3 regions of the Mesorhizobium sp. M0954 genome follow, and region 2 is predicted to be linked to each of the others. Evidence: riboswitches for the same ligand, from Rfam matches in the RefSeq annotation. Region 2 holds a riboswitch; each other region holds the start of a gene.

What was found. A riboswitch is a leader RNA that binds a small molecule or an ion and turns the genes downstream of it on or off. The one in region 2 is predicted to bind cobalamin.
Region 1: it holds a riboswitch for cobalamin, as region 2 does, so the genes downstream of both, NKH93_RS16335 (DUF1636 family protein) here and metE (5-methyltetrahydropteroyltriglutamate--homocysteine S-methyltransferase) in region 2, are expected to answer to the same signal.
Region 3: it holds a riboswitch for cobalamin, as region 2 does, so the genes downstream of both, NKH93_RS16525 (CbtB domain-containing protein) here and metE (5-methyltetrahydropteroyltriglutamate--homocysteine S-methyltransferase) in region 2, are expected to answer to the same signal.

What each region holds. Positions count from the first base shown of each region.
Region 1 is NZ_JAMYNR010000010.1:186,516-197,115, reverse strand. Features, by position in the region: gene NKH93_RS16360 (DUF2059 domain-containing protein) at 1-509, opposite strand, end outside; gene NKH93_RS16355 (NADH-quinone oxidoreductase subunit C) at 506-1,108, opposite strand; gene NKH93_RS16350 (NuoB/complex I 20 kDa subunit family protein) at 1,114-1,695, opposite strand; gene NKH93_RS16345 (NADH-quinone oxidoreductase subunit A) at 1,686-2,051, opposite strand; gene NKH93_RS16340 (winged helix-turn-helix domain-containing protein) at 2,387-3,586, shown strand; cobalamin riboswitch at 3,616-3,819, shown strand; gene NKH93_RS16335 (DUF1636 family protein) at 3,858-4,292, shown strand; gene cobW (cobalamin biosynthesis protein CobW) at 4,289-5,329, shown strand; gene NKH93_RS16325 (cobaltochelatase subunit CobN) at 5,348-9,013, shown strand; gene cobG (precorrin-3B synthase) at 9,010-10,479, shown strand; gene NKH93_RS16315 (precorrin-8X methylmutase) at 10,476-10,600, shown strand, end outside.
Region 2 is NZ_JAMYNR010000024.1:22,034-32,633, reverse strand. Features, by position in the region: gene tnpC (IS66 family transposase) at 1-1,178, opposite strand, end outside; gene tnpB (IS66 family insertion sequence element accessory protein TnpB) at 1,248-1,604, opposite strand; gene tnpA (IS66-like element accessory protein TnpA) at 1,601-2,035, opposite strand; gene NKH93_RS25830 (hypothetical protein) at 2,116-2,337, opposite strand; cobalamin riboswitch at 2,888-3,088, shown strand; gene metE (5-methyltetrahydropteroyltriglutamate--homocysteine S-methyltransferase) at 3,184-5,529, shown strand; gene NKH93_RS25820 (FMN-binding negative transcriptional regulator) at 5,628-5,846, opposite strand; gene NKH93_RS25815 (dihydrodipicolinate synthase family protein) at 5,881-6,783, opposite strand; gene NKH93_RS25810 (trans-sulfuration enzyme family protein) at 6,836-8,068, opposite strand; gene pdxR (MocR-like pyridoxine biosynthesis transcription factor PdxR) at 8,152-9,648, shown strand; gene NKH93_RS25800 (hypothetical protein) at 9,736-9,888, shown strand; gene NKH93_RS25795 (B3/B4 domain-containing protein) at 10,102-10,600, shown strand, end outside.
Region 3 is NZ_JAMYNR010000010.1:220,638-231,237, forward strand. Features, by position in the region: gene NKH93_RS16480 (cyclic nucleotide-gated potassium channel) at 114-1,181, shown strand; gene NKH93_RS16485 (phosphatase PAP2 family protein) at 1,525-2,436, opposite strand; gene NKH93_RS16490 (ArsR/SmtB family transcription factor) at 2,783-3,100, shown strand; gene NKH93_RS16495 (SRPBCC family protein) at 3,097-3,579, shown strand; gene mgtE (magnesium transporter) at 3,931-5,328, shown strand; gene NKH93_RS16505 (MerR family transcriptional regulator) at 5,468-5,854, shown strand; gene NKH93_RS16510 (methyltransferase family protein) at 5,873-6,379, opposite strand; gene NKH93_RS16515 (heparan-alpha-glucosaminide N-acetyltransferase) at 6,396-7,394, opposite strand; gene NKH93_RS16520 (SRPBCC family protein) at 7,612-7,779, opposite strand; cobalamin riboswitch at 8,128-8,324, shown strand; gene NKH93_RS16525 (CbtB domain-containing protein) at 8,361-8,540, shown strand; gene NKH93_RS16530 (CbtA family protein) at 8,556-9,338, shown strand; gene cobU (bifunctional adenosylcobinamide kinase/adenosylcobinamide-phosphate guanylyltransferase) at 9,331-9,852, shown strand; gene cobO (cob(I)yrinic acid a,c-diamide adenosyltransferase) at 9,854-10,471, shown strand.

The DNA.
Region 1 (10,600 bases), on a different contig from region 2:
CGGAGTGCCTCAGGGACGATGGTTTTTTGGAAGTACTCGGCCAGATACGGCAGTTTGGCCATATAGGCCGGCGTCTTTGCCAAAATACGCGACCCCATCGGCGACGCGTAAAAGTCATCCATCGCCTCCACTTCATCGGGATCGAAGGCTTCCAGCAGCATCAACGCCGTCAGATGCTCTAGAGTCTCCGAGTTATCCAGCAATGCTCGCTTGATGAAGTCATCAGCAAACTCACCCGCATCGCTGTCTGAAATCGAGGGATTGGCTCCTTTCAATTCAGCTATCGTTTGCTGCCGCAAGGCGGGCGCCATCGCTTTGAAATTTGCGTTCATGTTGAAATTTCGAACATAGCGCAAGGCAGCGCTGACCGCTTTGGGATCATATTTTTGCAGCTTAGACTCAAAATTGCCGTCAGGAATGCTATCCGCTCGACCCGTCAAGTCACCGGCCAACAGCGCGAAAAACGATACGATCACGATCGGAAGCCAATGCCGTGATATTTTTATCATTGTTTCGCCTTTTCGTCGCCTGGAAGCACGTAATCCGTACCTTCCCACGGAGACAGAAAATCGAAATTGCGGAATTCCTGCTTGAGCTCCACCGGCTCGTAGATGACGCGCTTGGCTTCGTCGTCGTAACGCACCTCGACGAAGCCGGTCAGCGGAAAGTCCTTGCGCAGCGGATGGCCTTCAAAGCCGTAGTCGGTCAGGATCCGCCGCAGATCGGGATGGCCCGAAAACAGCACGCCGTAGAGATCGTAGGTCTCGCGCTCGAACCAGTCGGCGCCGGGATATATCCCGGTGATCGACGGCACGAGCGTCTCTTCGTCGGCCTGGACCTTGAGCCGGATGCGGATATTCTGCTTCGGCGACAGCAGGTGATAGACGACGTCGAAGCGCTTTGCCCGTGACGGATAATCGGCGCCGCAAACGTCGATGATCGAAATGAACTGGCATTTCGGGTCGTCGCGCAGGAAGGTCACCACCTCGATCAGGTCGCGCGGCTCGACCGAGATAGTGAGTTCGCCATAGGCGAGCACCGCCGCGCCGATCCGGCCGATCAGCTTCTCGCCGAGATAGGTCGAGAGGTCATTCAACGCCTGGGTCATGCCGCTCACCGCTCGATCGTGCCGGTGCGGCGGATCTTCTTCTGCAGCAGAAGGATGCCGTAGAGCAGCGCTTCGGCGCTCGGCGGACAGCCGGGCACGTAGATGTCGACCGGCACGATGCGGTCGCAGCCGCGCACCACCGAATAGGAATAATGATAATAGCCGCCGCCATTGGCGCAAGAGCCCATCGAGATGACGTAGCGCGGCTCCGGCATCTGATCGTAGACCTTGCGCAGCGCCGGCGCCATCTTGTTGGTCAGCGTGCCGGCGACGATCATGATGTCGGACTGGCGCGGGGACGCGCGCGGCGCGACACCGAACCTCTCCGAGTCATAGCGCGGCATCGACGTATGGATCATCTCGACGGCGCAGCAGGCGAGGCCAAACGTCATGAACATCAGCGAGCCGCTGCGCGCCCAGGTGATCAGCGCCTCGGTCGAGGTGACGAGAAAGCCCTTGTCGGCGAGCTCGTTGTTGATCTCCAGGAAGAATGGATCGTCGGACCCGACCGGCCTGCCGGTGTTGGGGTCGATGAGGCCCTTGGGCTTCGGCGCGACGAGCGTACCGGAACTGTCGTTCAATCCCATTCCAGCGCTCCTTTTTTCCATTCATAGGCAAAGCCGATGGTCAGCACCGCCAAAAACACCATCATCGACCAGAAACCGAGCATGCCGATCTGGCTGAACGACACCGCCCAAGGAAACAGGAAGGCCACCTCCAGATCGAAGATGATGAACAGGATCGACACCAGGTAGAAGCGGATATCGAACTTCATGCGGGCGTCGTCGAACGAGTTGAAGCCGCACTCATAGGCGGAAAGCTTTTCCGGATCGGGGTTGCGGTAGGCCACCAGGAACGGTGCAGCGAGCAGCGCCAGCCCGACGATCAGCGCCACGCCGATGAACAGGACGATGGGCAGGTACGAACCTAAAAGTGCGTTCATGCTGCAGTTTCCGTTGGCGGCCAATCCACTCTGATTACAGCACCGGACCCACTTGCGGAAGCGTGACAGTTTAACCACTGAACCGTTTTAAGGGGGCTCTATGCTGCAACGCGGCGAGGGTTAGCGCAGCGCTTTCGGCGAAGCAAGTCAAACCTTGTTCAAATCGCGGTGCTGGACGGCATATCCGGGAAAACTGGTCCGATCCGCTCCTGTTTGATTTCCTTCACTTTTTACTCCACTTTTCTCTCCTGACATGGATGCCGCCAAAACCCTGCTAGCATGGCACGGAATCGCAGGTCATTTTCTCTGTCTAAAATCCTCCGGATGCCGCCTTCATGAAGGAAAAAATCTCGCTTGCCACGGCCCGCCGCATCGCGCTCGCGGCACAGGGATTCAATGACCCGCGACCCACCGGCACGCCTGACCGCCGGCATCTGGCCCGCGTGCTTGCCCGTACCGGCCTGCTGCAGATCGATTCCGTCAGCGCCGTGGTGCGCGCCCACTATATGCCGCTCTATTCGCGGCTTGGCCCCTACAAGCTGGCGCTGCTCGACGACGCCGCCGTAACGCGCAAGCGCATGGTCTTCGAATATTGGGCGCACGAAGCCTCCTTCTTGCCGGTCGAGACCTATCCGTTGATGCGCTGGCGCATGCAGCGGGCCGAGTGCGGCGACGAAATGTACAGCGGATTGGCCAAATGGGGCCGCGAGCACGCCGCCTATATCGAAGACATCTATCGCGAGGTCGCCGAACGAGGCCCGATCGCGGCGTCGGCTTTCGAAGGGCAGAAGGGTTCGGGCGGCTGGTGGGGCTGGAGCCATGCCAAGCACGCCTTCGAATGGCTGTTCTGGGCCGGCCGCATCACCACGGCGCATCGCCGCGGCTTCGAACGGTTCTACGATCTGCCGGAGCGCGTGCTGCCGCCAACAATACTGAGTCTGCCAACGCCCTCCACCGAAGACGCTCACCGCGAATTGCTGCGCATCTCGGCCCGCGCCCACGGCATCGCCACGGCAGGAGACCTGCGCGACTATTTCCGCCTCTCGCCCGCCGACATCAAGGGCCGCATCGAGGAGTTGGTCGAGGCCGGCGACCTGTTGCCGGTGAGCGTCGAAGGCTGGAACAAAACAGCCTATCTCCACAAGGACGCCCGTTTGCCGCGCAAGATCGAGGCGCGCGCCTTGCTCGCGCCGTTCGATCCTGTCGTCTTCGAGCGGTCGCGCACCGAGCGGTTGTTCGATTTCCACTACCGCATCGAGATCTACACGCCGGCCGAAAAGCGCCGGTATGGCTATTATGTGCTGCCATTCCTGCTCGGCGACAGCATCGTCGGGCGCGTTGACCTCAGGGCCGACCGCCCGGCCGGCGTACTGCGCGTCCATGCCGCCTATGCGGAGCCCGGCGCCTCGCTGCAAACCGCAGCCGAGCTTTTCGAAGAATTGAAGCAGATGCAGGGCTGGCTCGGCCTGGAACGCATCGAGGTGACCGCTGCCGGCGACCTCGGCCGGCCGCTCGCGGATATCGCCGCGCCATAGACGTGCGTTGACACGACTGCCCCCACAAGCCTAAATCCGTTCCAGACGGTCCCCTGCCCGCAACGGCAAGGGCCAAGAGGGAATGCGGTGCGAAATCTCGATTTCAAATCCGCGGCTGTCCCCGCAACTGTAAGCGACGAGCCAAGGCCGAAAACCACTGGGATGTTCCCGGGAAGGCGGCACCCAGGCGATGACCCGCGAGCCAGGAGACCTGCCGTCTAGGACATAAGAATCCGATCGCCTGGCGGGTTTTCCGGGCAAGGAGCCTGATTTGGAACGCGACAGCAGTTTTCCGGCTGAGACAGCGGATTTATTGTCCGGCCTTGGTGATTCCCCGGCCGGCGTTACCGTCATCGTCTGCTCGTCATGCCGTGACGAGACCGGTTCGGACGCTCATCCGCGCGCCGGCGAACTGCTCGCAGAGGACACGCGCCGCGCCGCTTCCAGCGAAAACATCAAAATCCGCACCGTCGAATGCCTCGGCAATTGCAAGCGCCGGCTCAGCGCGGCCATGCTGCGCGACGGCTGCTGGAGTTACGTCTTCGGTGATCTGACCACGACCAGCGGCGCCGATCTCGTCACCGGGGCAAAGCTGTTTGCCACCTCGACGGATGGGCTCATTCCTTGGCGCGGCCGTCCCGATTGCCTGAAGCGCGGCCTTGTTGCCCGCATCCCTCCCCTCGACCTTTTGAAGGACCTGACATGACCGCTGCCTCCCTTTCACGCGTTTCCTGCACCGTGGTCACCGGCTTTCTCGGCGCCGGCAAGACGACGTTGATCCGCCATTTGCTCGAAAACGCCAAAGGCAAGCGCCTGGCCATCATCGTCAACGAGTTCGGCGACATCGGCATCGACGGCGAGATTCTGAAGGGCTGCGCCATCGACACCTGCCCCGAGGAAAACATCGTCGAGCTGGCCAATGGTTGCATCTGCTGCACCGTCGCCGATGATTTCGTACCGGCGCTGGACCAGATCCTGTCGCTGACGCCGAGGGTCGACCACATCCTGATCGAGACATCCGGCCTCGCTTTGCCCAAGCCGCTGGTCCAGGCCTTCCAGTGGCCGTCGGTGAAAAGCCGCGTGACGGTGGACGGCGTCATTGCCGTGGTCGACGGACCGGCGCTGGCTGATGGCCGCGTAGCCAACGACATGGACGCCCTGCAGGCCCAGCGCGCGCAGGACGAGACGCTCGACCATGACGATCCGGTCGAGGAAGTGTTCGAAGACCAGCTCGCCTGCGCCGACCTGATCATCCTGTCGAAGAGCGACCTGATGGACGCAGCCGGCTCGGCCCGTGCCAATGCCGTCATCGGCAAGCACGTTGCGCGGGCGGTGAAGATCGTACCGACTTCGCAAGGCAAGGTCGACCCGTCGGTGCTGCTCGGCCTCGGCCTCGCCGTCGAGGACGACATCGAGAACCGCAAGACCCACCACGACGACGAGCTCGACCACGAACATGACGATTTTGACTCGTTCGTCATCGACATCGCGTCTGTGTCCAACCCGGACGAGCTCGCACAACGGGTCGCCACGGCGGCGGAGGAAGAAAACGTGTTGCGCGTCAAGGGTTTCGTCGAAGTCGGCGGCAAGCCGATGCGGCTCCTGCTGCAGGCCGTCGGTCCGCGCGTCAACCACTATTACGACCGCGCCTGGACCGCTGAAGACGACCGCCGCTCGCGCCTGGTCGTCATCGGCCTGAAAGGGCTGAACCGCCCGGCCATCGAGCGTATCCTCGCCGGCTGACCCCAGGTACGAGCCGCGATGCACATCCTCACCACCACATCCGCCTCGCTCGACGATCTCGCCGAGCCTGTCGATCTCAGGCAAACGCCTGCGGATGTCGTGGCGCTGTCCTTCACCGACAGCGACCTGGCCGGGCTGGCGGCGGCGTGGAGGGCAGATGCGCACCGCCTGCCGTCGATGCGGCTCGCCGCCTTGCGCGACCTGCGCCATCCGATGTCCGTCGACCTGTGGATCGACAGCGTCGCCCGCCACGCCAAGGTCATTCTGGTCCGCATCCTCGGCGGCTATGACTGGTGGCGCTATGGCTGCGACCAGCTCGCCGCTATCGCGCGAAATCGCGGTATCAAGCTGGCGCTGCTGCCGGGCGAGAGCCACGACGAGGATTTGCGGCTGATCGAAGGCTCGACGCTGCCGCGCGAGGAGTTGGACGGCCTGCTTGGCTATTTCCGCGAGGGCGGACCGGCAAATATGACGGCGCTGGTGCAGAGGCTGGCAAGTCTCGCTGGATCGGGTGCGGCTGTAGCCGAACCTGTCAGCGTGCCAAAGGCGGGATTTTACGAGCCGGGACTGGGGGTCGCAGAACGCGGCGTCCCCCTCCTCCTCGAGAGGAGGGTCCGGCCGCAGGCCGGGGGCGGGATCCTCTCCGAAGCGCGCCTACACAAAACGTCGACCACTGCCGTGACGACCCCACCCGGCCGTGCGGGCCACCCTCCCCTCGAGGGGGAGGGGGACGTCGTGCCAATTCTCTTCTACCGTTCGATGCTGCTCGCGGCCGATGTCGCGCCCATCGACGCGCTTTTCGAAGCCCTGCGCCACCGCGGCATGGTTCCCGTGCCTATGTTCGTCTCCAGCCTCAAGGACCCGGCGTCGCTCGCCTTTGTCGAAACCGCGCTCGCAACCCTGAAGCCTGCCGCCATCATCACCGCCACAGCTTTCGCCTCGGGTGCCGAGCCCGGCGTTGAAACCCTGTTCGACCGCGCCGGCGTGCCGGTGTTCCAGGTCATCGTCGCAACCACCCGCCGCGACATCTGGCAAACCAATCAGCGCGGCCTGGCGCCCGCCGACCTTGCCATGCATGTCGTCCTGCCCGAGCTCGACGGCCGCATCCTGGCCGGCGCCATTTCATTCAAGGGCGAAAGCGAAACCGACCCGGCGCTGGCCTTCCGCGCCTTCGCCAACCGGCCTGAGCCCGACCGCGTGGCGCAAGTGGCGAACCGTGTCGAGGCCTTCGTGCGCCTGCAGCGGACGCCGCGTGCGGAGCGCAAGCTCGCCATCCTGATCCCCGACTATCCGAGCGCCCCCGGTCGCACCGGCTACGCGGTTGGTCTCGACGTGCCGTCCAGCGTGCTGGCAATGCTGCGCGACCTCAGCGAACAGGGCTACGCCGTTGAAAGCATTCCACAAACGCCGCGCGAGTTGCTGGATGCGTTGGAAAAGGACAGCCAAGGGCTGGCATTGAAGGAGTATTTGACCTTCTCGACGGAATTGCCGCCGTCGGCCATCGCTGCGGTGGAAGCCGCATGGGGAAATCCAGAAGATGAGACAGGTTTGTGCGAGGCACCCCCCTCTGTCCTGCCGGACATCTCCCCCTCAAGGGGGGAGATTAGCAGTTCCGCCACCGGCTCTCCCTTAAGGCCCTCGGTAATTGGCGAAAGTAGAGACAACAGCGCAATCTCCCCCCTTGAGGGGGAGATGTCCGGCAGGACAGAGGGGGGCGCGACAGAACGCCAACCTTCGCTGCTGGTCAGCGAAAAACAATTCGCCTTCCGCACAGCCACCTTCGGCAACGTCACCGTGGCACTCGCCCCTGACCGCGGGCGCTCAGCCGACCGCCGCGCCGACTATCACGACCCGACGCTGCCGCCGCGCCATGCGCTGGTCGCCTTTGGGCTCTGGCTGCGCAAGTCGCTCGGCATCCATGCAATTGTCCATGTCGGCGCCCATGGCACGCTGGAGTGGCTGCCCGGCAAGACCGTGGCGCTCAGCAAAAACTGCTTTCCCGAGATAGTCACCGGTCCCCTGCCCGTCATCTATCCCTTCATCGTCTCCAACCCGGGAGAGGCAGCGCAGGCCAAGCGGCGCATTGCCGCCGTCACGCTCGGCCATCTGCCGCCGCCGCTGACCGGCGCCGGGCTGGACGAAAACCAGCACCGGCTTGAACGACTGGTTGACGAATATGCCCAGGCCGACGGGCTCGACCGCCGCCGCCGCGACCGCCTGGCGAAGCTGATCGTCGAGACGGCGGAAAAGACCGGCCTCGCCTCGGAAGCCGGGGTTGCCCAAACCGACGTCCCCGACGAAGCGCTGCGCCGCATCGACGCCTGGCTCTGCGATCTCAAGGATTTCGCCATCAAGGACGGCCTGCACATTTACGGCCGCTCGCCGGAAGGCGAGGCTGATCCGTTGCGGCGGCAAAGCGCGGCAGCTGAAAAAACCGCGCTGCTTGCCGCCCTCGACGGCCGCCACGTCGCTGCCGGTCCGGCCGGTGCGCCGGCGCGTGGCCGGAGCGATGTGCTGCCCACCGGCCGCAATTTGTTTACCGCCGACCCGCGCACCATGCCGACGCCGACCGCCTATGATCTGGGCAAGGTGGCAGCGGAAGAAGTGGTCCGCAGCTACATGCAATCGCATGGCGACTGGCCGCGCTCGCTGGTCATCGACCTGTGGGGCTCGGCCTCGCTGCGCACCGGCGGTGAGGAGATCGCGCAAGGCCTGGCGCTGATGGGCTGCCGGCCGCAATGGGATTCCGCCACCGGCCGCATCACCGGCATAGATGTGCTGCCGCCGGCAACACTCGGCCGTCCGCGCATCGATGTCATCTGGCGCATATCGGGCCTGTTCCGCGACATGTTCCCGACCCAGATCGCGCTGATCGACGCCGCGGCCAACGCGGTGGCGACCCGCGACGAGGATGATTCGGAAAACCCGCTCGCCGCTAGGACCCGCATCGACGGCAAGATCAGCCCGCGCATTTTCGGCACCTCGCCGGGCACTTACGGCGCGGGCGTCGAGGACTTGTTGTCGAGCGGCGACTGGGCCGCGCGCGAAGAGATCGGCCGCACCTATCTCGCCGCCACCTCGCACGCCTATGGCGGCTCCGAGGGCAAAGGCATTTCGGCGCCCGGCGCGTTCGAGGATCGCCTCGCCGAGGCCGACCTTCTGGTTCATACCGGCGACGACCCCGGCCGCGACATCCTCGAAGGCTCGGCCGACGTCGCCTTCATCGGCGGCTTTTCGGCAGCGCTTGCCGCGCTCGGCAAGAACGCCGACGTGATCGTGCTCGACACCACGGACCCGCAAAAGCCGAAGCCGCGCTCGATCAGTGAGGCCGTATCCCGGGTAGTTCGCGCCCGCGCGGTCAACCCGCGCTTCATCGCCGGCCAGCTGCGGCACGGGCCGCGCGGCGCCTCGGAATTCGCCGAGACGGTCGACCGGCTGGTCGGCTTTGCCGAGACTACCCATGCCATATCGGGCACGCTGATCGAGGCGGTGCACGACGCCTATCTTGGCGACCCCGTGGTGCGCGCCTTCATCCTGCGCGAGAACCCGGCGGCGGCGAAGGTGATCGCCGAGCGTTTGCTGTCGGCACGGCGGCGCGGGCTCTGGCATCCGCTGCGCAATTCGATCGATGGCGATCTCGCCGCACTGATTGCCGAAGCGCAAGCGCTGGGAGTGGCGGCATGAACGCTTTCTCGCTCCGTGGCGCCTGCCCTGCCTTGTCCGCGCCGATGCAGACCGGCGACGGGCTGCTGGTGCGGCTCAATCCGGTCGCTGGAGGACTGTTGCCGAAATCGTGGATCGGACTCTGCGAATCCGCCTTGCGCCATGGCAACGGTATCATGGAAGTGACCGCCCGCGGCAGCCTGCAGATCCGCGGCCTGACGCCGGCAAGCGCGCGGCTGCTGGCGATGGAGGTCGATGTGCTCGGCATCGCGGTGCGCACCGGCGTGCCGGTCGAGACCGGCCCGCTGGCCGGGCTCGACCAGGAGGAGATAGCCGACCCGCGCCCAATGGCGCAGCGGATTCGGGCGGCAATTGAGGACGCCGGTGTTACGCAACGCCTTGGCCCGAAGGTGTCGGTGATTGTTGACGGCCGCGGGCAACTGACGATGGATGCGGTTACGGCCGATGTCAGGCTGGTCGGGGTGCGGGCCGCCGACGGAATTAAGTGGCGGGTATCGCTCGCCGGAGATGCGCAGGGTGCCACGCCGCTGGCGATGTCCGAGGAAGATGCGGCTTGTGACATCGCCGTCGCCATTCTCAGGATGGTTGCCGAAAAGGGCCGCGATGCCCATGCGCGGGATTTGACGGCGAGGCAGCTGAGATCTCTCGCAAGTTGGCGATCCGTCGCGCCCCCCTCTGTCCTGCCGGACATCTCCCCCACAAGGGGGGAGATCGGCAGCTTCGCCGGCGGCTTCCCCCCAGCACCTTCGGCGATTGGCGAAATCGGAGACGAAGGCGCAATCTCCCCCCTAGAGGGGGAGATGTCCGGCAGGACAGAGGGGGGCGCGAAGGATCGCCGGCCCATCGGAGTTTTCGATCTGGCAGCCGGCAGTACCTCCCTCGGCATCGGTCTGCCGTTCGGCAGCATACCAGCGCAAAAACTTATCAATCTCACCCAATACGCCCTCACCCTCGGCACCACCGAAATCCGCCTGGCGCCGGGTCGCGCGCTGCTTTTGCTTGGCCTCTCCCCAGCCGCATGTCTTTCACTCCAGAAAACCGCCGCAGCCCTCGGCTTTGTCACCGACGGAGCCGATCCGCGCACCAGGATCGCCACCTGCCCCGGCGCACCCGCCTGCGCCTCCGGCCGGATCGCCACCCGCGACATCGCCGAGATCATCGCTACAGAAAACCGCGACATCCTTGATTCCTCGCTGACGCTGCACATCTCCGGCTGCGCCAAGGGCTGTGCCCATCCCGGTCCGGCGGCGCTGACCCTGGTCGGTGGCGAAAACGGAGCCGGACTTGTCGTGGACGGGACGGCAAAGGCATTGCCCGCCGGATACAGGCCGGGCTACGACGCCGCGCACGGCATCGGCCGCGTTGCAGCGGCGATCCGCAGCGCACGACATTCCGGCGAGACTGCTGCCGCCTGCCTGGCAAGGCTCGGCGCGGCCGGCATCACCGAAATCTACCGACAGGAATGAGCATGCCCGCCCAGAACGCCTACGACTACATCCATGATGGCACGGCGATCTACGAGCGCTCCTTCGCCATTATCCGCGCCGAGGCCGACCTTTCGCGCTTTTCCGAAGCCGAGGCCGAAAT
Region 2 (10,600 bases):
ATCAGGCCGAGCTTCTCGCGCAGCCAGGGTTCGAGATCGGCGACAATAGCGCGGCTATTTTCCTGACGCATCGCACGGCGTTCATCGGCCGATCGGCCGCGGATATCGTCCTCTATTCTGTAGAGCTCGGCGATCCGTCTCAGCGCCTCGCTGGCGATCGGCGCGGGACCCGCTGCCGCCAGTTCATAGAAGCGTCGGCGCACGTGTGCCCAGCAGAAGGCGAGCGTGACGCCGCTTTTGTCGGCCAGCACGCGATAGCCGCCATAGCCATCGACCTGCAGGATTCCAGTGAAGCCTGCGAGATGAGCGATCGGACGCTCGGCCTTCCGGTCGGGTGCATAGACATAGGCAACGCCCGGCGGGTCGGCTCCCTGCCATGGCCGATCGTCACGCGCATAGGCCCAGAGCTGCCCGGTCTTGGTCTTGCCTCGGCCGGGATCGAGCACCGGCGCGGTCGTCTCGTCGGCGAAGAGTTTTGGCGAGGACTTCAATTTGCCAAGCAGCCGCGCATGCACCGGACGCAGGTGCCAGGCGGCGCGGCCGACCCAGTCGGCGAGCGTGGAGCGATCGAGATTGATGCCTTGCCGGGCATAGATCTGCGCCTGACGATAGAGCGGCACGTGATCGGCGTATTTGGAGACCAGGACTTGGGCGACCGTCGCTTCGGTCGGAAGACCACCCTCGATCAGCCGGGCCGGCGCGGCAGCCTGAACGACAACGTCCTCGCAGGCGCGGCAGGCATATTTGGGCCGCCGCACCACGATCACGCGCAGCTGCGACGGCACGATGTCGAGCCGCTCGCTCACGTCCTCGCCGATCCGGTGCAGGCCATTGCGACAGCACGGGCAGGCATGGTCCTCGATGTCGACGACCATCTCCGTGCGCGGCAGGTGGGGTGGCAACGCACCGCGGTTCGCCCGGCGCTTCGTGGCCTTTGCTTGGCGCTCGGCGAGAGCAGATTGTTCCTTCGCTTCCTCGCCGGCGGCCTCGATCTGCTCGGCCTCTTCGAGCCCCAGCAGCAATTGATCCTCGGGGAGCGTTTCAGCACGACGGCCGAAGCGGTGGCGCTGCAATTCCTTGATGATCTGGATCAGCCGGGCGTTCTCGACGTCGCGCGCCAGGACCATCGCCTTCAGCGCGTCCGGATCGTCGGGAAGCTGGTCAGCAGTCATCGCCATGACAGGATCAGACCATATTCGCCGACAGCCCGCGACAGCGGAATCCAGGCTGATTCACTTCGTCGCGGGTCAGCCGGCCTGGGCTGGAACGCGGGTCCGGCGCGCCTCATGGACGCGCCGCCAGTCGAGACCTTCGAGTAGCGCCGAGAGCTGCGCGGCCGTCAGCCGCATCATGCCGTCATGTACTTTCGGCCAGCGGAACTCCCCATCCTCCAAACGCTTGGCATAGAGGCAGACGCCGGTGCCGTCCCAGAAGATCAGCTTGATCCGGTCTGTCCGCTTCGCCCGGAAGACGTACACGGCCCCGCTGAACGGATCGGCTCCCATCGTCTCTCGCACCAGCGCAGCCAATCCCTCCGCACCCTTGCGGAAGTCGACCGGCTTCGTCGCCACCATGACCTTGACCGCACCCGTCGGCCCGATCACGACGTCGCCTTCAGCGCGCGGATCACTGCGGCCACCGTCTTGGCATCGGCGCCCCGGCCGACGCGCATCGCAACGCCGTCGATCTCAAGCTCGATCACTCCGGCGTCTCGAGTGGCTTGCCGTTTCTGCTGCTTCGGTGAACGGCTGGCTACAGGCTCCGCCGCCGCCACAACCGCCGGCACGAAGGCAGGAGAATTTTGCTGCACCGAAGCGGCCTGTTTGCGCGCTTCGCGGCGCCAGGCGAAGACCTGCTGCGGCCTGAGGCCATACCGGCGGGCGACCTCGGAAACGACTGCGTTCGGCTCCAGCGTCTCCGCGATGATCCGCGCCTTGTCATCCACCGACCAATGACGCCGACCGCCGGCACCGTTGATCACCTCGAAACGCCGAGGCTGCCGCTCCGGGTCAAGCGTAAGGTCAAGTCCAGACACAAGCCGATCTCCGATCCCAATACAGGATCGGCAACCTCACAGATCGCGACCACTCCCGAAAGGTGGTCCCACAACAGCGCTTACGATGATTTGGCGAGGTCCCGCGCATAATCACTCTTGGTCTTCTCCTTGAGGCCCTGTGTCGCGAACTTGTGGTCCAGCAGGGCAAACAGGTCCAAGTCCCCTTCCGCCTGTGGCGCTGGCTTGTCCTCACCGCCCTCGGCTTCCCAATTGGGGACCGCTTCTGCGCGCTCCACCGTGGCGATTGTCCGCCCAAGACGCATCACAAGATCGAACGCCAAACCGTGCGCGTGCACGACGATTTGCCGCCCAGGCCTCATTTGGACAGGACTTGAGCTGGCCCGGTGGTTTGAGCCGGGTTACCTTGAGCCGGTGGGCTGCGAACAAGCAGTTCGAGACATTGGCCTCGATCACTTCGCAACACGCCGCTGCGCCTGGCCTCGGTGTGCTCCCCCCGAAATCGTTGTGTCATATCACCGAGGGCATCACGGCCAACAGCTTCCACATGGGCAACAGCCTCGCCATTGAGCCGAATATGGTCGCGAGCAGATCACCAACGAAGCGGTCGGAACCTCGGAGCCGAAGTTCGACGCCGAGGTGGTTCGCATGATGCGCTAAGCAGCACCACGGCGCTTGCCGGTATGTTTGCTGCCAGCAGCCGACGAACTCCTATCCTCCTGGACCGCTGTGCGTTATTGCTTTGATTTACCGGCCGCTCAAGGCTTCCATAGTTTCGCTTTCAAGGCGACCTTTGGCAACATGCCAACGGAAATTTAACATAACGACATAAACATTTCTTTATGCGGCGTTGACAAAGAAGCGAACTGCTGTAATTGTCTCCCGCGTCGTGGTTCTCCGTACGGCGCTGCCGCAGCGGAGCTAAGAGGGAAGCCGGTGCGATGCCGGCGCTGCCCCCGCAACTGTTAGCGGCGAGCCAACCCCACTCATGTCACTGAGGCGAATAGCCTTGGGAAGACGGGTAGAGGCTATGACCCCGCGAGCCAGGAGACCTGCCACGGCGAATTACGTCCACGGGCGGGGTGTCTCGGTGGCCGCTGCAGCCTGGCGTTCGTGCCGGCCTGCTAGCGCCTTCCTTGTCACCGACGCCCCAACCATCGGGGTCTGGCATGACTGTCTCTCAGCAAATTCCTGTAGCAACGCTCGGCGTGCCCCGCTTCGGTCGTCGGCGAGAACTGAAATTCGCGCTTGAAAGCTACTGGTCCGGAAAATCGTCCGCTGCCGACCTTCTCACGACCGCGAAGGCGCTCCGTGCCGCTAGCTGGGAGGAGCAGCACGATCGCGGCGTGTCGAAAATCCCGTCGAACGACTTCTCGCTCTACGACCATGTGCTCGACACCGCAGCCATGGTCGGCGCCGTTCCATCCCGTTACGGCTGGAATAGCGGCGAGGTTCCACTTGACATCTACTTCGCAATGGCGCGGGGCAACCAGGGTCAGACGGAGGATTGTCGACACGCTGGTCACCAGCAGGCGGCTCATCGGTCTGATGTAACCGCGATGGAAATGACCAAGTGGTTTGACACCAACTATCACTACATTGTGCCGGAACTCAACGATGATCAGACGTTCGCCCTCTCGTCGACGAAACCGGTCGATTACTTCATCGAGGCTAAAGCTCTCGGCGTTCACACACGCCCAGTCATCCTTGGACCGATCACCTTCCTCAAGCTGGCGAAATCGCCTGCCGAAGGATTCGATCCCATCGCGCTCCTGCCGCGGCTGCTGCCCGTCTACGAGCAACTCCTGCAGAGGCTGAAGCTGTCTGGAGCCGACTGGGTGCAGATCGATGAGCCAGCGCTTGTCCTCGATCTGAACCCGAACGAACGAGCTGCGTTCGAATTCGCCTATGGCCAGCTGTCGAAAGCCGCGCCCGAGCTGAAGATCATGCTGGCTACCTATTTCGGGCCGCTGGGAGACAATCTCGAAACCGCGGTTTCTCTGCCCCTGGCCGGGCTGCATATTGATCTCGTGCGCGCTCCCGAGCAGCTGGAAACGGTGGGTCGGCTCGCACCGAAGGATCTGGTGCTCTCGCTTGGCTTGATCGATGGCCGCAACGTCTGGCGTGCGAACCTGCCCGCCATTCTCGACCGCATCAAACCGATCGTCGCCGGCTGGCCCTTGGACCGCGTCGAGATCGCGCCTTCTTGCTCGATGCTGCATGTGCCGATCGACCTCCGCATGGAGACGGAACTCGACGCGGACATCAGGTCGTGGCTCGCCTTCGCGGCCCAGAAGACCGACGAGTTGGTGTTGCTTGCCCGGGCCCTGTCCCAAGGCAGGGATGCGGTGGCAGGCGCGTTGAAAGCGTCTGCCGAGGCTGCCGCCACTCGCGTGACATCCACGAAGATCCATGACCCGCTGGTTGAGGGGCGGATCGCCAGCATTGACGACAGCATGAAGCGACGAGAGAGCGCTTTTGCCGAGCGCTCCAGAGTCCAGGCCGGCACGCTCGGGCTGCCGCCGTTCCCGACGACGACCATCGGGTCCTTCCCGCAGACGCCGCAGGTACGCAGGGCGCGGGCCGCTCATGCGAAGGGCCAGCTGAGCTATGTCGACTACGAGACCTTCCTGAAGAAGGAGATCGAGGCTGCAATTCGCTGGCAGGAAGAGATCGGGCTGGACGTGCTGGTGCACGGTGAGTTCGAACGAAACGACATGGTACAGCATTTCGGCGAGCAGCTGTCCGGCTTCGCCTTCACCCAGCATGCCTGGGTGCAGAGCTATGGGTCGCGTTACGTGCGCCCCCCCATCATCTTCGGCGACGTATCGAGGCCCAAGCCGATGACGCTGCGCTGGTGGCAATTCGCCCAGTCGCTTACGGAAAACCCTGTGAAGGGAATGCTCACAGGCCCGGTGACCATTCTCAACTGGTCTTTTGTTCGCGACGACGTACCCCGCTCCGAAGCATGCCGCCAGATCGCGCTCGCCATCCGCGACGAGGTGACGGATCTCGAATGGTCCGGCGCAAGGATGATCCAGATCGATGAGGCCGCGTTTCGCGAAGGATTGCCACTGCGCCAGTCTGACTGGAAAGACTATCTCGACTGGGCTGTCGAATGCTTCCGGATCGCTTCAACGGGTGTAAAGGACTCGACACAAATCCATACCCACATGTGCTACTCGGAGTTCAACGAGATCATCGACGCGATCGCTGAAATGGATGCGGATGTCATTTCGATTGAGACGTCGCGCTCGAAAATGGAGCTGCTGGATGCTTTCACGAGCTCCAAATATCCGAACGAAATCGGTCCCGGAGTCTATGACATTCACTCACCACGCGTCCCGGAAGTCGGCGAGATTTCGGATCTCGTCATGCTTGCCCGCGAGCGACTGTCGGATGCCCAACTGTGGGTAAACCCGGACTGTGGCCTCAAAACACGCAAATGGGAGGAGGTCCACCCTGCCCTCATGAACATGGTTGCTGCAGCACGCGCGCTCCGGGAGAAAGTGTAGGCCGGAGGGTTTCCTGGTTGCTCACCATGTGGTGAGTTATCGGCTGCCGCATGTGGGCCGTGAATGTGCCAAAACGCGATCACATCCTTTGAAATAAGTCACTCGAGCGAGAAAGTGCACTTTCCTTCGGCACGTGTACTAATCGCGCAGGAGTAAAGGGTACCGTTTTCTCCCTGTGACGTGTCGAGTTCGAAGGGGATGTGATTGGCGTCGAGACCGCTCCGGCCATGGGTTATCAGCATGCCAAGTGCGCTCTTCTCGATCAGTTCGCAAAGGACTTCTCGGCTCGGTTCATCGAAATGAACGGGTACATACATGACAGTTCGTTTCACTGGCCGCCGGGTTCGCTGTTCACCGGCTGGCATCCGATGGCAAGCGTTCCAACGCGGCGGCGATCTGGCGCTTCGCTGCTGAGGGCAGAGGCAGGATGGGACGCGGGGGGTCGGCACGGCAAATGTCGAGCAATTCGGCAAGTGCATAGACGACGCGAAGGCTCGAGAACTCCTTGAAGAGGCTCCAGAGCGGCGCAAGCGTGGCATCGATCCGTCGCGCTTCGGCCGCATCGCCCTGTTGCGCCGCCGTGACGATCTTCACGCAGACCTCGGGCAGGATGCCGGCGAGGACGCTGTACCATGTGTTGGCGCCGGCGATCATGGCCTCTGCGGCGTTCCAGTCGCCGCTGTAGCCGATCGAGAACCCTTCCGGCACAGTGCGCCTCTGGTCGGCCAGATGGCTCTTGATCGCATCGCCCTTGTCTGTCGGATTCTTGATAGCGACGATCCCCCGCACCTTTGCCAGGCGGCTGACGAGTGCTGGGGTGAAACGGAAATGCGTCGTTCCTGGATTGTCGTAGATGACGATCGGAAGGCCACTTTCGCGCGCCACCGTGGAGAAATGTTCGAACACCTCGTCCTCAATGAGCGGGGTGTAAGAGGCGGCGGCAAGCAACCCCGCGGCAGCCCCAAGGGCCTTAGCGTCCTGCGCGAGCCTCACTGCTTCGTCGGTGCGCAGCGCGCCCACACCCACCACGACCGGCATTTGTCCCCCGGTTTCGTCCAAGGTCTCGGCGAGCGCCCGTCGCCGTTCCTCGCGCGTCAGATACATGTATGTGCCGGTGCTGCCGAGAAGACCGATGGAATCGACCTGAGCGGCGCAAAGCCTGGCAATCAGCTTGCGCAGAGCAACGGTATCGACACGGCCGTCACGATCGGTCGGCGTGATGGGAAACGCGGAAAGGCCGGTCAGGAATGCCATGGCAAGGCTCCAGGTTTGTGCGTGAGCGCAGGACTGGCCGGACGACAAGTCATCACAAGGCGTCCAGAGCCCGCCGCAGGTCGGCGATTAGGTCATCGGCGTCTTCAAGACCCACCGAGAGACGCATGAGGTCCTCGCCGACTCCATCGGCCAGATGCGCATCCTTGCGGATCGGCTGACGAGCACGGGTCAGGCTTGCCGGATGATAGATGAGACTGTCGGCATCGCCGAGGCTGACAGCCCGGGTGATCAGGTTGAGCCGGTCCATCATCCGCCGCGCGCCCTCGAATCCGGCGTGGAGGCCAAAGGCCAACATGCCCGACCCTTGGGACATCTGCTTTCGCGCCGTCACCTGATCAGGGTGCGAGTCGAGGAAGGGATAACTCACCCATGCCACCGCCGGGTGCGCCTCAAGTGCCTGAGCCACCGCAAGGGCTGTGGCGCTGTGGCGTTCCATGCGTAGCGTGAGCGTCTTCAGACCGCGCAGGATCAGGAAGGCTGACATGGGCGAGAGCGCTGCGCCGGTGATGTAGCGCAGGCCCGTCTCGTGCAGCGTGCGGAGCGTTTGCGCGTCGCCGAGAATCGCCCCGCCAAGGGCATCGCCATGCCCATTGATGTATTTGGTCAGGGAGTGGAGCACGAGGTCGGCCCCATGTTCGAGCGGCCGCTGGAGAGCGGGCGAGGCGAAGGTGCTGTCGACTGCAACCTTTACACCGCGCGCGTGGGCGCGCTCGGCAATGGCAGCGAGATCAAGGATGCGGCTCAGCGGATTCACCGGCGTCTCGAAGAAAACAAGCCGGGTCCGCTCGGTGATCGCGGCATCGAGATTGTGAGGATCGGACAGGTCGACCGCGACGACCTTGATGCCGAAGCGGGGGACCGCCTGTTCGACCATGGCAAGCGTGTTCGCATAAAGTGTCTTGTGGACGATGAGTTCATCGCCTTGGGACAGGACCGACAAGATCAGTGTGCCGAAAGCCGCCATCCCCGAGGCAACGACCAAACCTGCCTCGGCTCCTTCCAGATTGGCGAGCCGTTGCTCGAGGATCTCCGTCGTCGGATTGTATTCGCGCGCATAGAGCCTTCCGCCAAGCGCGGCGGCGGCCTCGTTCGCTGCCACGCTTTCGAATCCATAGGTCGAGGTCAAGAAGACTGGCGGCTGAACGGCATTGGAAAAGCCGGCCGGATCGTAGCCATGATGGATCGCCCGAGTGGCGAATCCGGGACCGGTGTCGTTGAGCGACCGCGTGAGAGCATCGGTTTCCGATTGATAGGAACGGGTCATTCGGCCTCTAAGATCTTTCTTGGGTTTCCGAAAGATTGACGGCAAACTGGCCAATGTGAAATATCCAGTTGGCGATGAATGAAATGGTCCAGTCTTCAAGTGCCGGTTCTGCAGGTCGCTCGCACGCGATGGGTGCACGCCAGATCTACGAGGCTCTTCGCGAGCAGATCCTCGGAAGTGTCTACGAAACCGGCAGTCAGCTGCCTTCCTCCCGAGGCCTCGCAAATGACCTTGGGGTTTCGCGAACGACGGTGACGGTCGCCTATGAGCAACTGGCCGCGGAAGGTTTCATCGACGTCCGTCAAGGCGCACGACCCCGCGTTGCATCTTCGTTGATCGGTCCTGAGACAAGCCGCACGCCTGCGAAACGGGTCGGCTCGGTTCTTCTGTCCGCCTATGGGGGCCGACTGCGCGTCACGCCGCCCTGGCCGGATTATCTGCCGACTGGGCTGAAGGTCGATTTCCGCTATGGCGACCTGGCGCCGTCAGACTTCCCCGCATTGGTCTGGAAACGTGCGATGAGCAAGGCGATGGGGCAGCGCCCGTTGCGTCTTGCCTATGACGATCCTCGCGGCTCGCGCCGGCTGCGCCAGGCGCTCCAGGGCTATCTCTGGCGCGCCCGAACCCTGAGCTGCGACCTCGAGCAGATCATCATCGTCAACGGTTCGCAGCAGGGCCTAGATCTGTGCGCTCGCCTGCTTCTCGATCCCGCCGACCGCTTCGTCATCGAGGACCCGTGCTACAGGATGGCGCGTCAGGTCTTTGCCAGCACAGGCGCCTCGCCCGTCCCCGTCACCGTCGACGAGGACGGGATGAAGACGGAGTTGCTGGCGGGGATTGGTGCACGACTGGCCTATGTCACGCCATCGCATCAGTTTCCGTTGGGCGGCGTCATGCCGATCACGCGCCGCCACCAGCTTCTGGAATGGGCGCGGCACAACAATGCCTACGTGATCGAGGACGACTACGACAGCGAATATCGCTACGACATCAATCCGGTCCCTCCGCTGCATAGTCTCGAGGACCACGGGGCTGTCATCTACCTCGGCACGATCTCCAAAACGCTCTCGCCGATGCTGCGTATCGGCTACCTCGTCGTCCCGCCGGAATTGCAGGAGGTCTTCGCAACCGCCAAACAATTCGCGGACCGGCATTCGCCGGTAGCTGAACAGGAGGCTCTGGCCTCTTTAATCGAGAGTGGCGGCTACGAAAGCCATGTGCGGCGCGTGCGCAGGCTGAACGGCGAGCGTCGGGAGACGTTGTTGGGCGCCTTGCGGCGCAGCTTCGGCGATCGCATCGCTGTCCAGGGAGCAGAGGCCGGTCTGCACGTCGTCGTTTGGTTCGACGAACTGCCGCGATCGCGGGAAACGACCCTGGTCGAAGCCGCCCGAGGCGCGGGCCTGGGGCTGCACCTGATCTCGCCCCTTTACGAGCGGCAATCGGACGAAGGCCACATCGATCGCGTGGGGCTTGTCATGGGCTATGCCGCCTTGAGCATTCGGCAGATCGAGAAGGGCGTTGAGATCCTGCGAGCGGTTGTCAAGCAGGTGCAAGACGCGTTGCCGGGACACGGTGGCTAAAACGGCGGGACGTGGCGTGCTGGCGAGGAAACCGACCCTTGGGCTGAACCGCATTTCGTGCAAAGCCAACTGGACTGGGAAAACGCCATGCAACTGGCGCTGTTGATCAGGCCAGTTTGGCGGCAGATTTTCGTGCGAGACGAATTTCCGAGAGCGATGCATAACCGGCAAGGAAAGCTGCTTCACATCCATATCGCGCCCGCTGCCTTTTATGAAATGGAGGATCTGGCGGAGGCGTAGCTTGTTGCCGGCCGAGGCGGGCTCGAGCACCCGCAAGAGATAATCGACGATCTCTACCAGCCTTGTCCACGGCCGAATGATGGAATTATCCAGCGCATGGTGCGGCATGCACCATGCCGATGCCAGAAGATCTGGACGCTCGACAAGCACCTTTCTTCAAACATTTCCCGAACGACCCGCAGCGCAAAGCCTCCCGTGAGAAAAGAGCATCCCATGTCTTTCACGCCATTGATTGACCCCGAGATCAAGGCCCGCTACCCGGATTTTCATCTGATCAGCATTGTGGTGCGGAACGCTGAAATCGACGTGCCGGATGCACAGGCGTTGAACGACACGATTGCGGCGGCGGAACAGGCGGCGCTTCGCGATGACGCCCAAAGGGACGCGCATCTTGCGGCGTGGGCCGTTGCCTACGAGGCTTTCGGCACAAAGGCCAATCGAACGCCGTGCTCGGCCGCCGCGCTTCTCAAGCGGGTGCGGAAAGATGGCTCTCTCCCGCGGATATCCCCACTGGTTGATGCCTACAATGCCGTCAGCGTGCTGTACGGCGTTCCGATTGGCGGGGAGGATCTCGATCTCTACCAGGGGGTCCCGAGACTTTTAATTGCGAAGGGAGCGGAGCCATTCGACACGATCCAGCAAGGTGAAATGGTAACCGAGCATCCTGAACCGGGCGAAGTCATCTGGTGCGATGATGCCGGTGTCACGTGCC
Region 3 (10,600 bases), on a different contig from region 2:
GATCGGATGGTTCATGGCCTATGGTCCAGCGACGATCGCAGCGAAAATAAGCACCTTTGCGCTTGCCTTGAAGGCTCCTATTCTGGAGGGTAGTATCCGCTCGTGGGCATAGAATGTCGGTACTGCCTTTCTTAAGAATTTACGCGCTGCTCAACGCGGTGCTGGCTGCGACTGGGCTTGTGGCGGTGGCTACGCTCACGACACCGGACCTGTCCGGACGAAGCAGACTGGCTTTGGCTGCCGTGCTGGCGGTCATTTGGGGCGTCTATCTCCTGGAATTGGCCGAGAAACTGCACAAGCGCCGGGCGGGAGACGTTCGGGACAGGACGCCGGCAATCGCCATTGATGTGCTCGCGGTTTTGGTTCCACTCGCCGCATTTCTGCTCGTCGGCACGCCCGACCGGAGCCTCTACTGTGCTGTCTGGCTGCTGAAACCGCTGCGCGACTCAACTTTCTTCCCGCTGCTGGGCAGAATCCTGACCAACGAAGCGCGCAACCTGATCGGCGTCGCCACGGTCTTCGGCATCGTTCTTTTCGGTTTTGCGCTCGCAGCCTATGTCATCGAGCGCGACGTCCAACCGCAACAGTTCGGCAGCATCCCCCAGGCAATGTGGTGGGCGGTGGTCACGCTGTCCACCACCGGCTATGGCGACGCTATTCCGGAAAGCTTCGCCGGCCGCGTCCTTGCCGGGGCGGTCATGATGAGTGGCATCGGCATCTTCGCGCTCTGGGCTGGCATTCTTGCCACCGGCTTTTATCAAGAAGTCCGTCGCGAGGATTTCGTCCGCAATTGGCAATTGGTCGCCGCCGTGCCGTTGTTTCAGAAGCTCGGCCCGGCCACACTAGTCGAGATCGTGCGCGCATTACGACCTCGCATCGTGCCGGCGGGCGCTGTGATCTGCCGCAATGGCGAGACCGGTGACCAGATGTTCTTCGTCGTGGAGGGGCGCGTCAGCGTCGCGACGCCGAACCCGGTGGATCTGGGCCCTGGCGCCTTCTTCGGCGAGATGGCGCTGATCACCGGCGAACCGCGCTCGGCGACCGTCAGCGCCACAACGGTGGTCTCACTCCTGTCGCTACACTCGGCGGATTTCCAGATGCTGTGCAGCAGCAGCCCGGAGATCGCAGAAACCATCCGCAAGACCGCGCTCGAGCGGCGCGGCGCGGCAGCTAAGGGTTGACCGTACTAGGTGTTCGTCAGAGGAGGATGTGATGGCAAGGCTGCCAGCTGCCTGCCGATGGTGGCTGGCCGGAACTACATGCTTTGCCGCTGCCGAACCATCCTCAATACAAATCGCCACGGAATCGTAGAAAAATGGCTTAAAATCAACGCGGGAGGCGTTGCGGCGCTGCATCTCGACCGCACCATCAAATTCGAAAGCGGAATCTCTTGCCCGTTGAATTCGAGCACGGCAGGGAGCGTCCTTGTCGGGGCACGTGCTTTTTGCCTGATTGCGGTCGCGAGTTTGGCTTATGCGAAGTGGCCATCGGCAGGCATGGCCATCTATCGACAAGCGCACATAACTATTCGCGCACCAGGCGTCCGGTCGCCCACCAAATCACCGACACAACAACGATCGATGCGTAGCCGTCCACGGCATAGTGCCAGCCGGTGAACACCGATCCGTACAGGATCAGGGCTGCAAAGGTCCAACCCAGAACGCCAAGCCAGCGATTGATCGATGACAGCAAATAGGCGTTCAATGCGGCAAAGGCGACATGCATGCTTGGCATGGCCGAGATGCCGCCGCCAAGACTTGGCCGGCCGCTTTGGTAAGCCATCAGGAGATATGCCGCGGGTTCCCGCACCATGTAACTATGGTCCAGCCTGTCCAGGGCCGCATTCAATCCGTGGAAGCGATCCACGCCGACAAAGTGGTGGTAGTAAACCGGTCCGACCGATGCCAGCGCCACGGCCAAGACCGTTCCGAGGACGGACAACGTCAGCGCTGCTGCGCAGAGATAGCGGATGCGGGCAATCTCGTCCGACCAGAGCGACACGAAAAGGATGGCGCCGAACCACTGGTAAAACCAAATGACTTCATAGCTGTTGAAGACGACGAACGACCAATTGTTGCTGTCGAGCTTATGGACGATCTCCCATGGCGGCATCCCGTGCAGCCATTCATCAGCGTCGGCCAACCAGTTGTCGGCATAGTATGGGACGACGGACGGGATGGCGATCTTGTAGGTAGAGAACGCGGTCAAGCTGGCAAAGAAGAACAGCAGCACCAGCAGACAACCGCGCCAGCGCCCTTGAACCAAATCCAGTGCGTAGCGAACCGGTTGCCGCCGGCCATGGATTAGCGCGGCACAGCAGACGCCACCGATAAACAACACCGGAATGCCAACAAGAAACTTGTGAGAATAGATTAAGGCGGACGTATAGAATATTTCTGGATATAGTGCAGATGCGCCTAAAACGTATGTCGCCATGAACAAGGAGAGGCGCAATTGCCATATGGCGGAGGGCCTGTAGCGAGAGGCTTCCGTGGTTAGGGCCAAACCAATTTACCTGTTCTTAACGTTTCGCCGGAGAGACACATACACCGGTAAGGTAAAAACCTTGCCGCCAGGTTTACTTTTCGCCGGTGGTCGACATTTGCCGGCCGGCCCGCATGCGGTGGATCGATTCCCTGAGCAGTCTTGCATCCGCATCGCTGTCCATGCCCCCGCGTGAAGGAATTGCCCCGGAGCCTCGGGGCCGAGCCGGCCGGTTGCTTGAACACGGGCCCGCCACGCCCTCAGTTGACATATCATAAGTTTTAGCTTATCATAAGTCATGATTTATGATTATGCAGGAATGGTGGCCTTGGCCGATCCGACGCGCCGAAAGGTGTTCGAGCTCATCGCCGATCGGCCACGCTCGGTCATCGATCTGACGCGAGTGCTTCCGGTCTCGCAGCCGGCGGTATCGCAGCACCTCAAGGTCTTGAAGGAAGCCCGGCTGGTCCGCGCAGAGCCGAAAGGTGCCAGCAACATCTATCATCTCGACCCGCATGGGCTCGGCGAGATGCGCGCCTGGCTTGACCGCATGTGGGGCGATGCGCTCGACGCCTTCAAATGGGAAGTCGACAACAGCAAGGAGAAGAGGAAATGACGACCATGATCAAGCCCGCGCCGGTCAGGAAGTCGGTGACCGTGGAGGTGCCGCTCGACAAGGCGTTCGATGTGTTCACCACAGGATTCGGGCGCTGGTGGCCGGCTTCGCATTCGATCGGCAAATCCGCCCTGACGACCGCGGTGATCGAACCGAAAGCCGGCGGCCGCTGGTACGAGATCGGCGAGGATGGGTCACAATGCGATTGGGGCGAGGTTCTCGCCTGGGATCCGCCGTCGAGGCTGACGCTCGCCTGGCGCATTGGAGCCGGCTGGCGCTACGATCCGGCATTGCTGACCGAAGTCGAGATCCGCTTTGTCGCGCTCGGCGAGAACGCGACGCGCGTGGAACTCGAGCACAGGCTTCTGGAGAACATGGGCGAAACCGCAGAGGCGATGCGCGAGGCCTTCGAATCGGAGGGTGGCTGGAGCGGTCTCCTGGACCGCTATGCGGCTGAGGCCAAGCGCCACGCCGCCTGATCGGGAAGCCGTTAAGTCCAATATCCAGCGAGGCCGTCGCACCCTCGGCCTCGCCGTTTTTGAATCAGTGTCGATCTGCCCATCTGGTTGACCGGGGCGGGGAGATACGCTGCCCTTTACCTGCCGCCGCGAAGGTTTGCAGCGCCGCAGGTTTGTAGAACGTCCTCTCCTCCTACCATCCGGTATGCGCCGCGTCGTTTGGACGCGCGAACGGCGCTGTAGCAATTTGTCGTTGTGCATGGTCCTTTCGCAAAATCGATTCCGATTGTCAGGATCATGGTCTAGACCTGACAGGCACCTTATCCGGAAATCCGATGGCGGGAGGCGCTGGTGGAAGGCCAGGACGAACAGATGACCGGCGCCCGGGCGGCCGAGGAGCGCCGCGCCGACATCTATGACGAGGACGGCGTCATCCTGTCGTCGTTCCTCGCCCAGATCGGTGCCGCGATCGCCGATCGCGATACGCTGACGCTGAAGCGCGAAGTCGACGATCTGCACCAGTCGGAACTCGGCCACCTGCTCGAGGCCCTGCACCCGGAACAGCGACGCGCGCTGGTCGAATTGCTGGGCAAGGATTTCGATTTTTCCGCGCTGACCGAGGTTGACGAGGCGATCCGCCGCGACATCGTCGACAGTCTGCCCAATGCGCAGATCGCCCAGGCGGTGCAGGATCTCGATTCCGATGACGCGGTCTACATTCTCGAAGACCTCGACCAGGAGGACCAGGACGAGATCCTGTCGCAGCTGCCGTTCACCGAGAGGATCAGGCTGCGGCGTTCGCTTGACTATCCCGAAGAGACCGCCGGCCGCCGCATGCAGACCGAGTTCGTCGCGGTGCCGCCGTTCTGGACGATCGGCCAGACCATCGACTACATGCGCGAGGACAACAATCTTCCCGACCGTTTCAGCCAGATCTTCGTCATCGATCCGAGCTTCAAGCTGCTCGGCGCCATCGACCTCGACCAGATCCTGCGTACCAAGCGCTCGGTCAAGGTCGAAGAGGTCATGCATGAGACTAGGCATGCCATCCCGGCCACCATGGACCAGGAGGAGGCGGCACGCGAATTCGAACAATACGATCTTCTGTCCGCCGCCGTCGTCGACGAGAACGAGCGGCTGGTCGGCGTGCTGACCATCGACGACGTCGTCGACGTCATCCAGCAGGAGGCCGAGGAAGATCTGCTGCGCATGGGCGGCGTCGGCGACGAAGAACTCTCGGACAGCATCTTTTCGACCTCGCGCTCGCGCGTGCCGTGGCTGCTGGTCAATCTTTTGACGGCTTTCCTGGCGGCCTCGGTGATCGGCCTGTTCGACCGCACCATCGAGCATATCGTGGCGCTGGCGGTGCTGATGCCGATCGTCGCCGGCATGGGCGGCAATGCCGGCTCGCAGACCATGACTGTCACGGTGCGGGCGCTGGCGACCAGGGACCTCGACATCTACAATGCCGGCCGCATCATCCGCCGCGAAATCGGGGTGGGCTTCATCAACGGCATCATCTTTGCCATCCTGATCGGCCTCGTGGCTGCTGCCTGGTTCCACGATCGCAATCTCGGCGGCATCATTGCGGCTGCGATGATCATCAATATGTTCGTGGCGGCTCTGGCGGGCATCCTTATCCCGCTGCTGCTCGACCGCTTCAAGATCGATCCGGCTGTGGCTTCGGCGGTTTTCGTCACCACGGTCACCGATGTCGTCGGTTTCTTTGCCTTTCTCGGGCTCGCCACATGGTGGTTCGGCGTGCGCTGAACGTCACCTCAATTGACTTTTACGTAAATGCCATGCGAGGCTTTGAAAGGTGCCTTGTCCGCCGATTCTGGTACGCGCCTGGGCGCTGGCGGCGCCGGCCAGTTGGAACTCGCGGCGTGGCCGGGGCATTGGAGTGACGATGCGGGAATATTATTCGATCACGGAACTGACCCGCGAATTCGACGTGTCGACGCGGACGTTGCGCTTCTACGAGGACGAAGGGCTGGTGCAGCCGGTAAGACGCGGCCGCACGCGGCTGTTCCGTCCGTCGGACCGGCATCTCATCCGCCAGATCATGCGGGGAAAAAGGCTCGGCTTCTCGATCAACGAGATCCGCGAAATCATCCAGATGTACAGGGAGCCGCCCGGCGAGGTCGGCCAACTCAAATTGATGATCAAGCGCATCGAGGAAAAGCGCGAGGATCTTCGCCAGAAACGCCGCGACCTCGAAGAGACCCTGGCAGAGCTCGACCAGGCCGAGGAATCCTGCGTCGAGCGGCTGGTGGAGCTCGGCGTCACCACCTAAGCCGGTGTCAGCCTCGGCTCAAATCCAGCGCCGCACCCTTTTGGCGTAGTCCCGGTATTTCTTGCCGAATTTGGCCGTCAGCACCTTCTCCTCGCTCTCGATCGTCAGCTTCTGCGTCAGGAACGCCGCGATGACTGCCAGCGGCAGGAACCAGGCGATCCCAGTGACAAAGGCGAGGCTGACCAGCAGCAGCGTGTTGGCGAGGTAGATCGGGTTGCGGCTGACGGCGAAGGGTCCGGTGGTCACCAGATGGTCAGGCACGCCGTTCGGGTTGAGCGTCGTCTTGGCGCGGATCATGGTGCGGATTGCCGTGAACCAGAGCGCGGCAACCGCCACCAACCCCACAAGGCCGGCGGCGAACAGGATGTCGCCGAGAAGATCGCCGATCCACGGCAGCGGATAGAACAGCCCTAGCGCGACGCTGACGATGATGGCAGCGATATAGATCAGCGGCGGCCATGGGATGTGCCCCAGCTTCGGCTGCCCAGGATTTTGCTGCACGGGTTTCGGGTGACTGTCGCTCATTATTGTCCTCCCTCGATTAGCGCGTTCCCGGTTCCGCCGCCTCGGTTTGGGCGGTGCAGGTGCCGGCGAGCTCGCCAATATGCGCCTTCCACTCCGGGGACTGGTCGTCGCTGTAGAGCCGGTCAAGCGAGGCTTCGCCCTGGAGAGTGTCCAGCATGCAGGCACAATAGCTGGAGCAGAACTCGGTGTCGCGTGCCTGCTCGCAGGATATCTGGCAGGATTTCAGAAAACTCACCTCCCTGGTTTCGGCCTGCGCCGGCATGAATTGCGAAAACAGCCAGACCGAGCCGATCAGCACCGGCTGATGGATCAGGTAGAAGGCAAGGCTGTGCCGGCCGATGAAGACCAGCGGATTTGCCCAGCGGCCGGGCGCCAAGGCCGACAGCCGCGTCAGCGCGCCGGAGGTGGCAGCGAGCTTGGTAACCGCGATGCCGGCAAGTACGGCGCCGAACCAGGGCAGCAGCGGAACGTAGTCGTTGGAGCGCGGGTTGGTCGCCGACAGGCCGACCCACCACAAAGCCGGATGATCGAAAAGCTCGGATCGCAGGTAGAAAGGCGCGGCGACGACGAATACGGCGACAAGCAGCGTCAGCAGCGCCGGCAGGCGCAGGAACGCCAGGCCGAGCAGGCTGGCGAGCGCGATCTCATGCAATATGCCGAAGAAGATGAAGCCGTCGGGCGTGGCGATGCGGGTGACCAGCGATATTGCGAGCGCTGCCCCGGCAACCATGGCGAAGCGCTTCCAGAAGCCGGTCCAGCGGATTTTTTTGCCATGGGCGAGATAGAGGCTGATGCCGACCAGGAACAGGAAGCTCGAGGCGATGCAGCGCGCGTAGATTTTCCACCAGCCGAAGGCGGTGAGGCCGGGATCGGTGTAGCCGAAGAATTCGAGGTCCCAGGTGAAATGATAGCTCGCCATGGCAAGCAAAGCGATGCCGCGTGCAATGTCGATAACGGCGATGCGCTTCGACTTCGGTTGATCCTGAACGGCTGCGCTAGGCGTGTCGATTGTCATGGTCTCGCTGTCTTGGTTCAGCCCCGGCAAGACGACTATCACGGTTGCCACCGTCAAAAGAAGCAGGGCCTTGCGTCGCGTTGGTACCGGTCGGCATCGGCCTGCTTTAGGCCAAAGCCGGAAAGCCTTTGGCCGGCGTGCTGGCGTTCTTCGGCCTGGGCGCGGTTTTCGCGACACTCGGCCTGCTGGCGGCGGCCTGCGGCTTCGTCACCTGGCGCTATCTGCCCAAATCGCTTTGATGTGCGAGCGCCGCATGGCGCTCGCGCAGCCAGTTGTGGAAGCGGTGCAAGTCGTATCCCTCGGGCATCAGTACGCCGGCCTTGTGGCGCATCGAGCGCAGGCCCACCTGGTTGACCTCGCAGATATCAGCATCCTCCTCCAGCACCTGGGTACCGAAGGCGACGATGTTGTCGATATCCGCGGCCGGATCGGCGAGCGCTTCGCCTCGCGGCGGACGAGCAGCCAGTTGCGATACCAGATGGCCTCGAGATCGCGCTGATAGGCCGCGATGTCCCAATTGGCTGATGACGGCAGCGTCGGCTCGGCCCGCGTCAGGCCCTTGTAGGGACCGCGCTCATTCGGGCTGGGTTGCATGCCGGCTTCCTCCCCACCGCCAGCCGACACCCGGCTGCGAAAATTGTCAATCGCGGCGCCGGTCTGCGAACTTGGCGAGGCGGCGCATTCGCCACACGATCCGGCGGAATTTGGTTTGCCGGGCGCGGCGATTCTGCCTATAGTCGCTGATGTCGTCGGTTCCGTTTGGAACCAAGAGGGAATGCGGTTAGGGCAAGTTGTTTGCCCAATGCCGCGGCTGCCCCCGCAACTGTGTGCGGTAGTCCTCTCCATATGCCACTGAAGGTTCGCCTTCGGGAAGGTGGGGAAGGGCGCTGATCCGCGAGCCAGGAGACCTGCCGGCGACAGGAAACTGACTTCTATGCCCTCGGGTGGAGGGCGAAAGGACAAGACATGAATACCGCTTCCGTTTCGCTCGGCGCTTCCGCCTCCTCGCAGTCGCGTCTCATGCAGCTGGCGCTTGCTGCATTCCTCGGCATTTTCGTCATGGGCTTTGTCGGCTTCTCGCATATCGATGCGGTCCACAATGCCGCGCACGACTATCGCCATTCGATGGGCTTTCCCTGCCACTGACAAGGGGCTGACATCATGACACTGTTTCGCAACGTCGTGTTCATCGCGGCGATCGCAGGGCTTGTGGCCGGCGTGGCTCTCGCCTGCATGCAAGCCTATGCCACGGTGCCGCTCATCCTGAAGGCGGAAATCTACGAACAGGCCGGCGGCGGCCATGACCATGCCGCGGCACCTGCGGCACCGGCCGAAAACGCCGCGGGCACGACGGCTATGAGCAGCGCCGCGCCGGCACCGGCTGAAGCAATGGCTCCGGCGGAAGACGAAGGCTGGGCGCCGGCCGACGGTTTCGAGCGCTTCGGCTTCAGCGTCGTTGCCAATATAGTCACCGGCATCGGCTTTGCGCTGGTCCTGGTTGCGGTTTCGGAATTCGCCGGCGGCATCGGCAACTGGCGCCAGGGCCTGTTCTGGGGGCTTGCCGGCTTTGCCGTGTTCACGCTGGCGCCGGGCCTCGGCCTGCCGCCGGAACTGCCGGCGATGCCGGCGGCCGACCTTGTCCAACGCCAGATCTGGTGGTGGGCAACAGTGGTGGCGACCGCCGCCGGGCTCGGCCTTATCGCCTTCCGCAGATCGTTGCCGCTGGCGATCCTTGCCGTAGCGTTGATCGTGGCGCCGCATATTGTCGGCGCGCCGCAGCCCGATAGCTTCGAGACGGCGATCCCGGAAGGCCTGCACCACCAGTTCGTGGTGGCGGTGACGCTGACCAATCTGGTGTTCTGGCTGGTGCTCGGCGCGGTCGTCGCCGTGGTGCGCGGACGCTTCACGGGCACGGCGACCAGCCTGCGCGACAGCTTTGCCTGACCGCGCTGCCGGGGCACTCACCCTGGTCATCGGCGGTGCGCGCTCCGGCAAGAGCGCGCATGCCGAGAGCCTGGTGACGGTCGGCCCGCCGCCTTGGAGCTATATCGCCACGGCGCAAGCCTATGACGAGGAGATGCGCCAGCGCATCGCGCTGCACCGCTCGCGCCGCGGCGCCGGCTGGACGACCATCGATGCGCCGCTCGACCTTGCCGGCGCGATCGGAGCGCTGCCTGACGGCCAGCCGGTGCTGATCGATTGCCTGACGCTGTGGCTGACCAATCACATGCTGGCCGACCATGATGTCGAGGCCGAATGCCGGAGGCTGGCCGATGTGCTGTCGCGGCCGCGTGGGCCGTGGTTCGTGGTGTCCAACGAGGTCGGCCAGGGCATCGTGCCGGACAATGCGCTGGCAAGACGGTTTCGCGACGCCGCCGGCCGGCTGAACCAGGACGTCGCGGCTGTTGCCGGCACCGTGCTTTTGATGGTGGCGGGGCTGCCGCTCAAGGTGAAATGACATGGCTGATACTATCGATCCCAAGGACGAGGAACGCCACCGCGCCAAGATGGCCAAGCGCAAGGCGGTGCAGGACGCAGAGGTCGCGGCCAAGACGGTCGAGAAGGGGCTGCTGATCGTCAACACCGGACCGGGCAAGGGCAAGACCACGGCCGCCTTTGGGCTGGCACTCAGGATGCTCGGCTATGGCAAGCGCGTCGGCGTCGTTCAGTTCATCAAGGGCAAATGGCACACCGGCGAGAAGGACGCGTTTGCTAGTTTTGGCGATCGTGTCGTCTGGCACGCCATGGGCGAGGGCTTTACCTGGGAGACACAGGACCTGAAGCGCGACATCGCGGCGGCCGAGGCTGCCTGGGCGAAAGCGCTGGAGCTGATGGCCGAGCCGTCGATCAGCCTCGTGGTGCTCGACGAGCTGAACATCGCGCTGCGCTACGACTACCTCGATCTCGAAAAGGTGGTCGCGGCACTGAAGGCGCGTCGCGAAGGCCTGCATGTCGTCGTCACCGGCCGCAACGCCAAACGGGTATTGGTCGAGGCGGCCGATCTGGTCACCGAGATGGGCGTGACCAAGCACCACTTCTCCGCCGGCGTGAAGGCGCAGCAGGGGATCGAGTTCTGAGGGGTGTTGCTGGGGAGGCAGAGGCGCGGTGTCTCGACCTCTCAAGATTTGGGTTCCTCGCCCGCCGCGAAGCGGGGGAGAGGTGGCCGCGGAGCGGCCGGCGCGGGGGCGGTGGGAGAGCGCGGGTCC